Regions from separate parts of the Lysinibacillus sp. JNUCC-52 genome, predicted to be linked through region 1. Evidence: predicted binding sites of a transcription regulator. Region 1 holds the regulator's gene; each other region holds the start of a gene.

What was found. The regulator CtsR, encoded in region 1, represses protease genes until heat stress. The targets are predictions, from matches to a motif close to ATGGTCAATAAAGGTCAAACA.
Region 2: a site for CtsR is predicted at 1,748-1,768, ahead of JNUCC52_RS10125 (ATP-dependent Clp protease ATP-binding subunit). Genes of this name have one in related genera too.
Region 3: a site for CtsR is predicted at 1,320-1,340, ahead of clpP (ATP-dependent Clp endopeptidase proteolytic subunit ClpP). Genes of this name have one in related genera too.

The regions. Positions count from the first base shown of each region.
Region 1 covers NZ_CP065546.1:2,935,258-2,938,541, forward strand. Annotated here, with positions in the region: gene corA (magnesium/cobalt transporter CorA) at 1-156, opposite strand, end outside; gene JNUCC52_RS14435 (class I SAM-dependent methyltransferase) at 272-949, opposite strand; gene JNUCC52_RS14440 (DUF4870 domain-containing protein) at 1,074-1,379, shown strand; gene JNUCC52_RS14445 (CtsR family transcriptional regulator) at 1,681-2,151, shown strand; gene JNUCC52_RS14450 (UvrB/UvrC motif-containing protein) at 2,165-2,707, shown strand; gene mcsB (protein-arginine kinase McsB) at 2,704-3,284, shown strand, end outside.
Region 2 covers NZ_CP065546.1:1,989,150-1,992,433, reverse strand. Annotated here, with positions in the region: gene JNUCC52_RS10140 (serine aminopeptidase domain-containing protein) at 1-366, shown strand, start outside; gene JNUCC52_RS10135 (metal-sulfur cluster assembly factor) at 420-728, shown strand; gene JNUCC52_RS10130 (Crp/Fnr family transcriptional regulator) at 869-1,564, opposite strand; gene JNUCC52_RS10125 (ATP-dependent Clp protease ATP-binding subunit) at 1,823-3,284, shown strand, end outside.
Region 3 covers NZ_CP065546.1:3,580,764-3,584,047, reverse strand. Annotated here, with positions in the region: gene JNUCC52_RS17715 (basic amino acid ABC transporter substrate-binding protein) at 1-538, opposite strand, end outside; tRNA gene JNUCC52_RS17710 (tRNA-Arg) at 1,044-1,118, opposite strand; gene clpP (ATP-dependent Clp endopeptidase proteolytic subunit ClpP) at 1,426-2,013, shown strand; gene JNUCC52_RS17700 (HPr family phosphocarrier protein) at 2,194-2,451, opposite strand; gene whiA (DNA-binding protein WhiA) at 2,561-3,284, opposite strand, start outside.

The DNA.
Region 1 (3,284 bases):
ATGAAAATGAAAAAATGTATCGAGCAAAAGTTCTTCTTCTGCAGTAGGGCAATTAAAATCTACCCAATACCACTCATAATCGTTTTGCTTAAGGTCTTCAAGTGGAAAGTCCTTAATTAATTGTTGATCTTTCGTCATAGCCATCGTGCGAATCACGGCAATCACCTCATATCTGTTTATCTCGTTTTAAGTACGTAAGAGGAGACATATCACCGTAAGATCATTACCTCATTTACTTATCGTACATTACTATATATTATAGGGATTCAAGTTACTCTTTATAGCATATCCAACCGCCGAATAGTGTTGTAGCAAAAAACCTCGAAGGCTGTGAAAAACCTGCCTGTTGTAAGAGCGTAACAATCGCCTCCTCACGAATAAATGAAAGTGAGCGAATAGATTGCTCCATAGTCGCTATTTCCGTGCTTGAAAGTTTTGTGTGCTGTTGCCAATATGCGCGCCATAGGTCAAATTGGAGCTCTGTTTCAGCGGAGTTAAGTTGTCCGTATTTAGAAACAAGAACAAATGGTGCACCAGAGTTTAAACGTTGTGCAATTTCTTTTAAGGTAGCAAGTTTCTCCTCGTAGGATTCAATAAAGTGGAGTACTAATATACAGCTCGCCGCATCAAAGTGCATTGCTGGAACCGATGCAGTTAGTATTGTGCCTTGTAGTAGAGAAATATCATTTGGTAATGATTGCAGACGGTTTTCTGCAATTTTCAACATTGCTTCAGACGGATCTATACCGACAAATGACCAATCGGGTCTATGCTCGGCTAACTGTATAATTTCATTACCACTACCTGAGCCTACAACTAAAAAACTTGCTTGCTCTTGCAGTGTGGATTGATAAAAAGCTTTCGTTAAACGTAGCATGGCATCGTAACTTGGTAATGTCCTTCTTATACCCTTTTCATATTCGTTCGCAAGCGTGTTATTAAATTCCATCTAGTATCACATACCTTTCAAAAAAGTTTTAAAAATTTAAGCAGCTTTTGAAACTATTTTGCGTATAGTTCCGTAAATAGAAGTATTAATCATAATGACACACCATAAAGGAAGGTTGATATATATGGAAACAAAATGGTCTAAGGTAATCATACATGCCAGTGCGTTTTTTGCGCCATTTTTAGTGCCGATTTTATTTTTCCTAATTAGTTCTGATGAAGAAGTGAAAAGTTTTTCGGTGCAAGCGCTATTGTTCCAAATCGTGATGGGCATATTGATTGTAATTGCTGGTATCCTATCATTTGTATTAATCGGTTTACCGTTCTTACTAATATTCATCGCTATGGTATACATCGTACCTATTATCGGAATCGTGAAGGCCTTTTCAGATGAACCTTGGCGTTATCCAATCGTTGGTCGCTGGGTATAATTTTTAACGACGCAAGTATATGCTATGAGCATATGCTTGCGTTTTTTCTTTAAGCAAAAAGGGTACATTATAGACAAGAACGAGTTATATTTTTAGCGGACAAGCATTTTCTTAGTAGTCCATGCGCTTTTTTACACACAACTAAAAGCACGTCATGATGAAGGCAATATGTCATATCCATGCGCTTTACACAAATCTTTGTGCGAAATAATTGCAATTATTTTCAAGCGTTTTGTATAATATACTCAAAGATAGTCAAAGATAGTCAAAGTCAGTGAGGTAAGCGAGGTGTATTCTTAAAGTGCGTAATATTTCAGACATCATAGAAGGCTACTTAAAGCAAGTACTTGAATTAGGTGGAGAAGGGCATATTGAAATCAAACGTAGTGAAATTGCTGATAAATTTCAATGTGTGCCCTCACAAATAAATTATGTAATCAATACAAGATTTACAGCCGAGCGGGGTTACCTCGTTGAAAGTAAACGGGGTGGCGGTGGATACATTCGTATTTTACGTGTCCGTGCAAACTCACAAATTGATCTAATAGATGATGTGCTCTTGCAAATTGAAGGAGGAGCCTCGCAAACGGTTGCAGAAGGTTTAGTATATCGTTTAATTGACGAGCAGGTAATTTCAAAGCGAGAAGCGAAATTAATGTTAGCAGCGGTTGATCGTTCGACTTTAGATTTACAACTACCTTTACGGGATAGCATTCGTGCGAAAATTTTGCGAGCGATGTTAACAACCATTAAATATGAAAAGCAAAAATAAAGAGGTGATGGAAATGATTTGCGAACATTGCAAGCAGCGCAATGCAACAGTAACTGTGACACAAGTACAAAATGGGCAGAAGATGGAACACCATTATTGCGATGTCTGTGCCTCACAGTTCCATCCGTTCCATGCAGAGTTTAAACAAGAGCCTGTATCGATTCAACAATTATTATCCAACTGGTTTGGCTCACCTACATGGCAAAAAGTCGGTGAAAAACAGCAAGCGCCACCTCAGCAACAAACATGTCCACAATGTGGATTTACGTATAAGCGATTTTTGAAAGAGGGTAAATTCGGTTGCCCTAGTTGTTATGACACATTTAGCGAGCATTTGCCAAAGCTGTTTAATCGGATTCAAGCTGGACCGCAGCATATCGGTAAAATGCCTGGTGCTCAAAACAATGTTTTTGTCATTAAAAAACAGATTGAAGATATTCGGAAACGCATGAAGGATGCGGTGGACGAGGAACAATTTGAGGAAGCTGCGAAGCTTCGTGACAAGGCAAAAGATCTTGAGCAGCAGCTACAATTCGAAGGTGGTGATGTGTCATGATGATTGAATCGTTTTTAGAGCGTGCTACACCTGCATGGATGGATATGGAGGATGACTATTCAGATATTGTCATTAGTACACGCATCCGCCTTGCTAGAAACTTAGATGGATTTCGTTTTCCTTTAGTGTTCTCGGAAAACGAGGCTTTACAGGTAGAGCAGGCTGTCACCCACGCAATACAGGACAGTTCCAAGCTTCAAGAAAGATATTCTTACTTTTCTATAAAAGATTTAACAACGTTACAACGACAAATTTTAGTTGAAAAGCATTTAATTAGTCCGCAGCTAGCAAAAAAAGAGCAAGTCGGCGCAATGTTGTTATCTGAGGATGAATCTATTTGTATTATGGTGAACGAAGAAGACCATTTACGCATTCAATGTATGACGGCAAGTTTTCAACTTCAGAAGGCATATGAGCAAGCAAATAAGATTGATCGAGCCCTAGAAGGAGCCTTGCCGTATGCGTTTCGTGATACTTTTGGATATTTAACAAGTTGTCCTACAAATATCGGCACGGGATTACGTGCTTCTGTAATGATGCACCTTCCTGCGCTTACATTGACAGGTCAGATGAACCA
Region 2 (3,284 bases), 950 kb from region 1:
GCAATATGTATGGGTGGCCCAGGTTTTATTAAATTAGGTGCCTATCAATTGCAGCAAATGGCTAAAAGCGGTGTGAAATTTCCGATGTCCGAACAAGAAGTACAAAAAACGAACGAACTTCTCGCAAAATATGATATCAGTTTAACACCAGAACAATTCGCTGGCCGCCCAGTATTCTTTTGGCATGGTGAGCATGATAAAACCGTTCCTTTTAATGATACGTATGACTTTTATTTATCATTACGTGCATACTACGATGAAAATCCGAGCAACTTAAAATTTATTGCAGATAAACATGCTGGTCATACTGTAACACGTACAGGTATGCTAGCGGCAACTGATTGGCTTGCACAGCATTTGGCATAATAAGAAGCATCTGCTATGATTAAGTTAACACTGTGACGAAAGGAGAAATACAGATGGATCAAGATATGAAAGACAGCATGTTAAGTGCATTAGAAAACGTAATCGACCCTGAGCTTGGAATTGATATCGTCAACTTAGGTTTAGTATATGATGTAGATTTAGATGACGAGGGGTTAGCGACAGTTACAATGACACTAACGTCAATGGGCTGTCCAATGGGACCAGTTATTGTCGACCAAGTAAATACAGCTATGAGTGAACTACCAGAGGTGAAAAGTACAAATGTAAATATTGTATGGAATCCACCATGGTCTAAAGATAAAATGTCTCGCTATGCGAAAATGGCATTAGGTGTCCGTTAGAAGTTGGCCTTCTAACGAGATGAATAAAAAATCCCTGCTTGCACATAACTGTAAGCGGGGATTTTTTATTTATTTTTTACTGTTAAGTAGACAAAATGAAATCGCAAATGTCCTACATACGACGCGCTATAGTTAATAAATCAGTCTATACGGCAAATTTGTAATGGGCAATTTTCACAGGCAATTTCATTTTTTAAATATTGTAAATCAAGAATCGTAATATAACCTTTTTCGAAGGATAGAATGTGATGCTTTTTTAGATCATTCAACATACGGTTAATCATTTCTCTACTTGTAGCACATAAATTCGCAATTTCTGAATTCGTTAATGGAAAATCGATAAAAATGGACTCATTTTCTAATGGCTTGCCATAAGTATTTGAAAGGCGAATTAATGTTGAAAATAAAGCACCTTTTTTACCATTTAACACTAAATCACGTAGTCGGCTTTGATATTTTAAATTTTCTGTTTGCAACCATTTCATATACTCTACCATTAAATGTGGCTGCTCCACTAATAGATGCTCTAATGATTTACGACTTAAAACATACAACGTTGAAGTTTCTAAAACTTTAGCTGTCATCGAAAAATAAGTAAGGTTACAAAATAATGAGCCTTCACCAATTATACTATCAGGACCGCAAATTCGAATTGTTAATTCCTTGCCACTCTCGGTTTCCTGGCTAATCGAAATAGCACCTGTTTTAATATAATAAATCTCTTTAGCTCGTTCCCCTTCTAAGAAAATTTTACTATCTTTATTCACTTTAATAAAAACACCATTGTTTTGAAAAAGTGCATGCATTTTCTCTTGGATATTATCCATTAGTACCATATATCAAACACATCTCTTTCTTTTTGTAATAGAAATTACCTGTATTACAAAAGGATGACGATAATCATTTCGATATACTAAAACAACGAAACATACCACTATTATAACGTAATTTTCCATTTTTCAGTAAAAAATTTTTGAGCTTTTTTTTTGCTACGGTTTGTCGATTGTTGTAAAATAAAGTTAGTCAAAAAAGGTCAAACTTTTAATTGAAATTAAATTAGGGTAAAGATATAAAAAGAGAAGAGGAGTGCTACAATGCAATTTCAACAAACTGATGATAAAAAACCATTAGAGCAATTTGGTCGTAACTTAGTAGAAGAAGTAAAAAACGGCAAAATGGACCCAGTAATTGGACGTGATGAAGAAATTCGCAATGTCATTCGAATTTTAACACGTAAAACGAAAAATAACCCAGTATTAATCGGTGAACCAGGGGTAGGTAAAACAGCCATTGTCGAAGGGTTAGCACAACGTATTGTAAAAGGTGATGTTCCAGAAGGATTAAAAGAGTGTGTATTGTACGAGCTTGATATGAGCGCATTAATAGCGGGTGCAAGTTATCGTGGTCAATTTGAAGAACGATTAAAAGGCGTATTAAAAGAAGTGAAAGAATCTGAAGGGCGCATTATTTTATTTATCGATGAAATCCATACGATTGTTGGTGCTGGTAAAACAGATGGAGCAATGGATGCTGGCAATATGTTAAAACCGATGCTTGCACGTGGTGAGCTTCACTGTATAGGTGCTACTACACTAGACGAATATCGTATGTATATTGAAAAAGATCCCGCTTTAGAACGTCGCTTCCAACAAGTGCTTGTTCGTGAACCATCTATCGAAGATACTGTTTCTATATTACGTGGCTTAAAAGAACGCTTTGAACTGCATCATGCGGTTCGTATTCATGATCGGGCAATTGTAGCGGCTGCTGAGCTTTCAAATCGCTATATTACAGAGCGTTTTTTACCAGATAAAGCGATTGATTTAATAGATGAGGCATGCGCAATGATCCGTACAGAAATCGATTCAATGCCACAAGAATTAGATGCGGTGACTCGTCGAATAATGCAATTAGAGATTGAAGAACAAGCATTACGTAAGGAAAAAGATGAAGCTAGTAAAAAACGTCTGGAGCAATTACAAGAAGAGTTAACAAAACTTAAAGATTCATCCGAAGGCATGCGTAAACAATGGGAAGCAGAGAAAGAAGCATTGCAAGGCATCCAGAAAAAACGTGAATTACTGGATAAATATCGTCGTGATTTAGATGAAGCGGAAAGTAAATATGATTTAAATAAAGCAGCTGAATTACGACATGGGAAAATTCCTGCCCTTGAAAAAGAGCTTCAAGAGATGGAAAAACATTTAGAAAAAGGTAGTGAGACACGTATTTTGCGTGAGGAAGTTACTTCTGATGAGATTGCTTCAATTGTATCTCGTTGGACTGGTATTCCTGTCACGAAGTTAGTGGAAGGCGAACGTGAAAAATTACTGCGTTTAAAAGATACATTACATGAACGTGTTGTGGGGCAGGATAATGCAGTTCAGCTTGTTACAGAAGCAGTATGGCGTGCACGAGCAGGCATTAAAGACCCACATCGCCCAATTGGTAGTTTCTTATTCCTAGGGCCAACGGGTGTAGGTAAAACAGAGCTCGCTAAGGCACTTGCTGCCCAGCTGTTCGATTCTGAGGAGCATTTTATTCGTATTGATATGA
Region 3 (3,284 bases), 650 kb from region 1:
GGCTTTCGAATGCCATAATGTTTGTGCTTGCATCACCTTGTAATTTTTTTGCAGCCATATGACCAGTGGCATTTATTTGCACTGAAATCTTTTTATCTTTTAAATCTGCTAATGACGTAATATCTGAATCCTCTTTAACTACGATTAATAATTGAGATTCATAGTATGGCTCTGTAAAATCGAATGACGCCTTACGTTCTTCATTAATTGTAATCCCCGATGCACCGATGTGTGTTTCACCATTTTTAATTGTTTGGAATACAGGCTCCCACCCGATGTTTTCCCATTCCACTTTAAAGCCCATTTCATCTGCAATCGCTTGCAAAATATCGACATCTAATCCTACAATATTCCCTTTATCGTCAATCGATTCAAATGGTGCAAAAGTAGCCTCTGTACCTACCTTATAAACTTTGTCCTTACCGCCACCATCAGAAACTGCGTCGCCAGAAGATGCATCTTCTTTTGCACCACAGCCTACTAGCACTAGCGTAAATGCTGCTACAACCATTAATAACGTCCAAAAACGTTTTTTCATAGTTTTTCCCCCTATACAATTAATATTTTCCGACTAATTCAATTTTATCAATTCGGAAATGTTAGACTATTAGGTCAATTATAGTGTCAATAGAGGGGATATACAATACGATTTCGTATAAAAGTGATTATTTTTTCATAATAATTAATTTTATAATACAAAACGTAGAGAAATTATGTAATAAAAACAATATCTATGTCTGAAAATGTATACTTATGCAATATTAAGATGATTTTTATGCTAAATTTAGATATTTTTGACCACAAAAAAAGAATCCCCTCAGATAGGATTCTTCTTTTGTGCTAGCAATGCTAGCTTCACGATCAGTATGTTCACTAAAAAACTTTTTGGAGTTATTGCTTTTGATGGTTTAGAAAGGAATCATAATGGGAATAATGCCTACGGGACAGATTTCCACCATATTCCTCTCTTTCTCCATTAAGCAGGCTGCTAAGCAACTTAATAGGAGAATCGAGCTATAAAAGTAAATCAATTCATCAGTAAATGGCGCCCTCGGAGGGAATCGAACCCCCAGTGCAAGAACCGGAATCTTACGTGTTATCCATTACACCACGAGGGCAATTGAACATAAAAAAAAAGTACTCACTCTTAGGCTTTACGGTAAAGCATCATGTAGATAACCCTCATTGTAGAAGCATACCTGCAAAATAGTGTACTGTACTTTAACTTACGACCTTTCCATTATACAAACCTATTGCCCACAATTCAACTATAATTTAAAATTTTTATAAGGGATTTTATTTCTTAATATCAGCGTTAATATTTGACCTTCCCTGACTATAATGTGTATGATAAGGTTACAACTGAAATATAATGGATGATTTCAGTAAAAGTATTCGAATTTAGCTTTTTAAGGAGGATTTAACATGAATTTAATTCCTACAGTTATTGAACAAACAAGTCGTGGTGAGCGTGCTTATGACATTTATTCACGACTACTAAAAGACCGTATTATCCTATTAGGAAGTGCAATTGATGACAACGTTGCAAACTCAATCGTTGCGCAGCTTCTATTTTTAGAAGCAGAAGATCCAGATAAAGACATTTCTCTTTACATTAACTCACCAGGTGGTTCTATTACAGCTGGTATGGCAATCTACGATACAATGCAATTCATCAAGCCAAAAGTACAAACAATTTGTATTGGTATGGCTGCATCAATGGGTGCGTTCCTACTTGCTGCTGGTGAACCTGGTAAACGCTATGCATTACCAAATGCAGAAGTAATGATTCACCAACCACTTGGCGGTGCACAGGGTCAAGCGACTGAAATTGAAATTGCTGCAAAACGCATTTTATTCCTTCGTGAAAAATTAAATGGTATTTTATCTGAACGTACTGGTCAGCCACTAGAAGTCATCTCACGAGATACTGATCGTGATAACTTCATGACAGCTGAACGTGCTAAAGAATACGGCTTAATCGACCACATTTTTGTACGTAACGAACGTTAATTAGAAAAACCCGCTAAGTCCAGATGACTTAGCGGGTTTTTTATGTGTGCCAGGCACTCGAACAATTCCGAATCTTTCGAATTGCACTAGTGACTGGCACTCAAAATACGGTGCCCGTGGAAATCCACAGCGATGATGCTTAAAACCCTCTAAGTCCAGGTGACTTAGAGGGTTTTTTATTTAGTCTTCTTTTTCAATAAGAGCAGCTAATGATGTAACCGCTTGCTCTGCATCGCTACCTTCACTGCTTAAAACAACTTTCGTACCTTTAGCAATCGCTAAGCTCATTACACCCATAATGGATTTGGCATTTACTTTTTTCTCATCTTTTTCAAGAAAAATATCAGCACTAAAACGATTTGCTTCCTGTACAAACAAAGCCGCTTGTCTAGCTTGAAGTCCTAATTTTAATTTTACCTGGACTGTTTTCTCAGTCATTCGCAATTCTCTCCTTCACTACCGTTCGTCTCTTAGTTTTATATTACCGCACTTTACAGCAGAAGAACAATAAGCGATTGCACTTGCTTTCTGTCTTTTGTATGAAAGCTTAACCGCCTATTTTTTCACCTCTTCTTAGTGCATCTGCTATTTCATCTATTTTACGCAATCGATGATTAACGCCTGATTTGCTAACCGTTCCACTTGATACCATTTCACCAAGTTCTTTTAACGTCACATCTTGATATTCCACACGTAAGCGTGCAATTTCACGAAGCTTTTCAGGCAACTGATCCAGCCCTACTGAATTTTCAATAAAGCGAATATTTTCTACCTGGCGCAGTGCAGCACCGATTGTTTTATTCAAGTTTGCTGTTTCACAGTTTACAATACGATTAACACTATTTCGCATATCGCGTAGTATGCGAACATCTTCAAATTTCATCATCGCTTGATGAGCTCCGACAATGTTTAAAAAATCGGAAATCTTTTCCGCTTCTTTTAAGTATGTCACAAAGCCCTTCTTTCGTTCAATTGTTTTTGCATTTAACTCAAATTCATTCATTAAATCCATTAATGCTTCACCGTGTTCTTTATACAAAGAATAAATTTCTAAGTGATAGGCAGACGTTTCTGGGTTATTTACCGAGCCACCTGCTAAAAATGCTCCACGTAAGTAAGCTCTTTTATGGCCACTCTTTTTTATAAGCTCTTTAGAAATTGTGTGATTGAATTGGAAATCATCCGATATTATCGCTAAATCAATAAGTAACTCCCGCGCCCCTTCTCGCACACGACATATATACACGTTATTTTTTTTCAAACGCATTTTC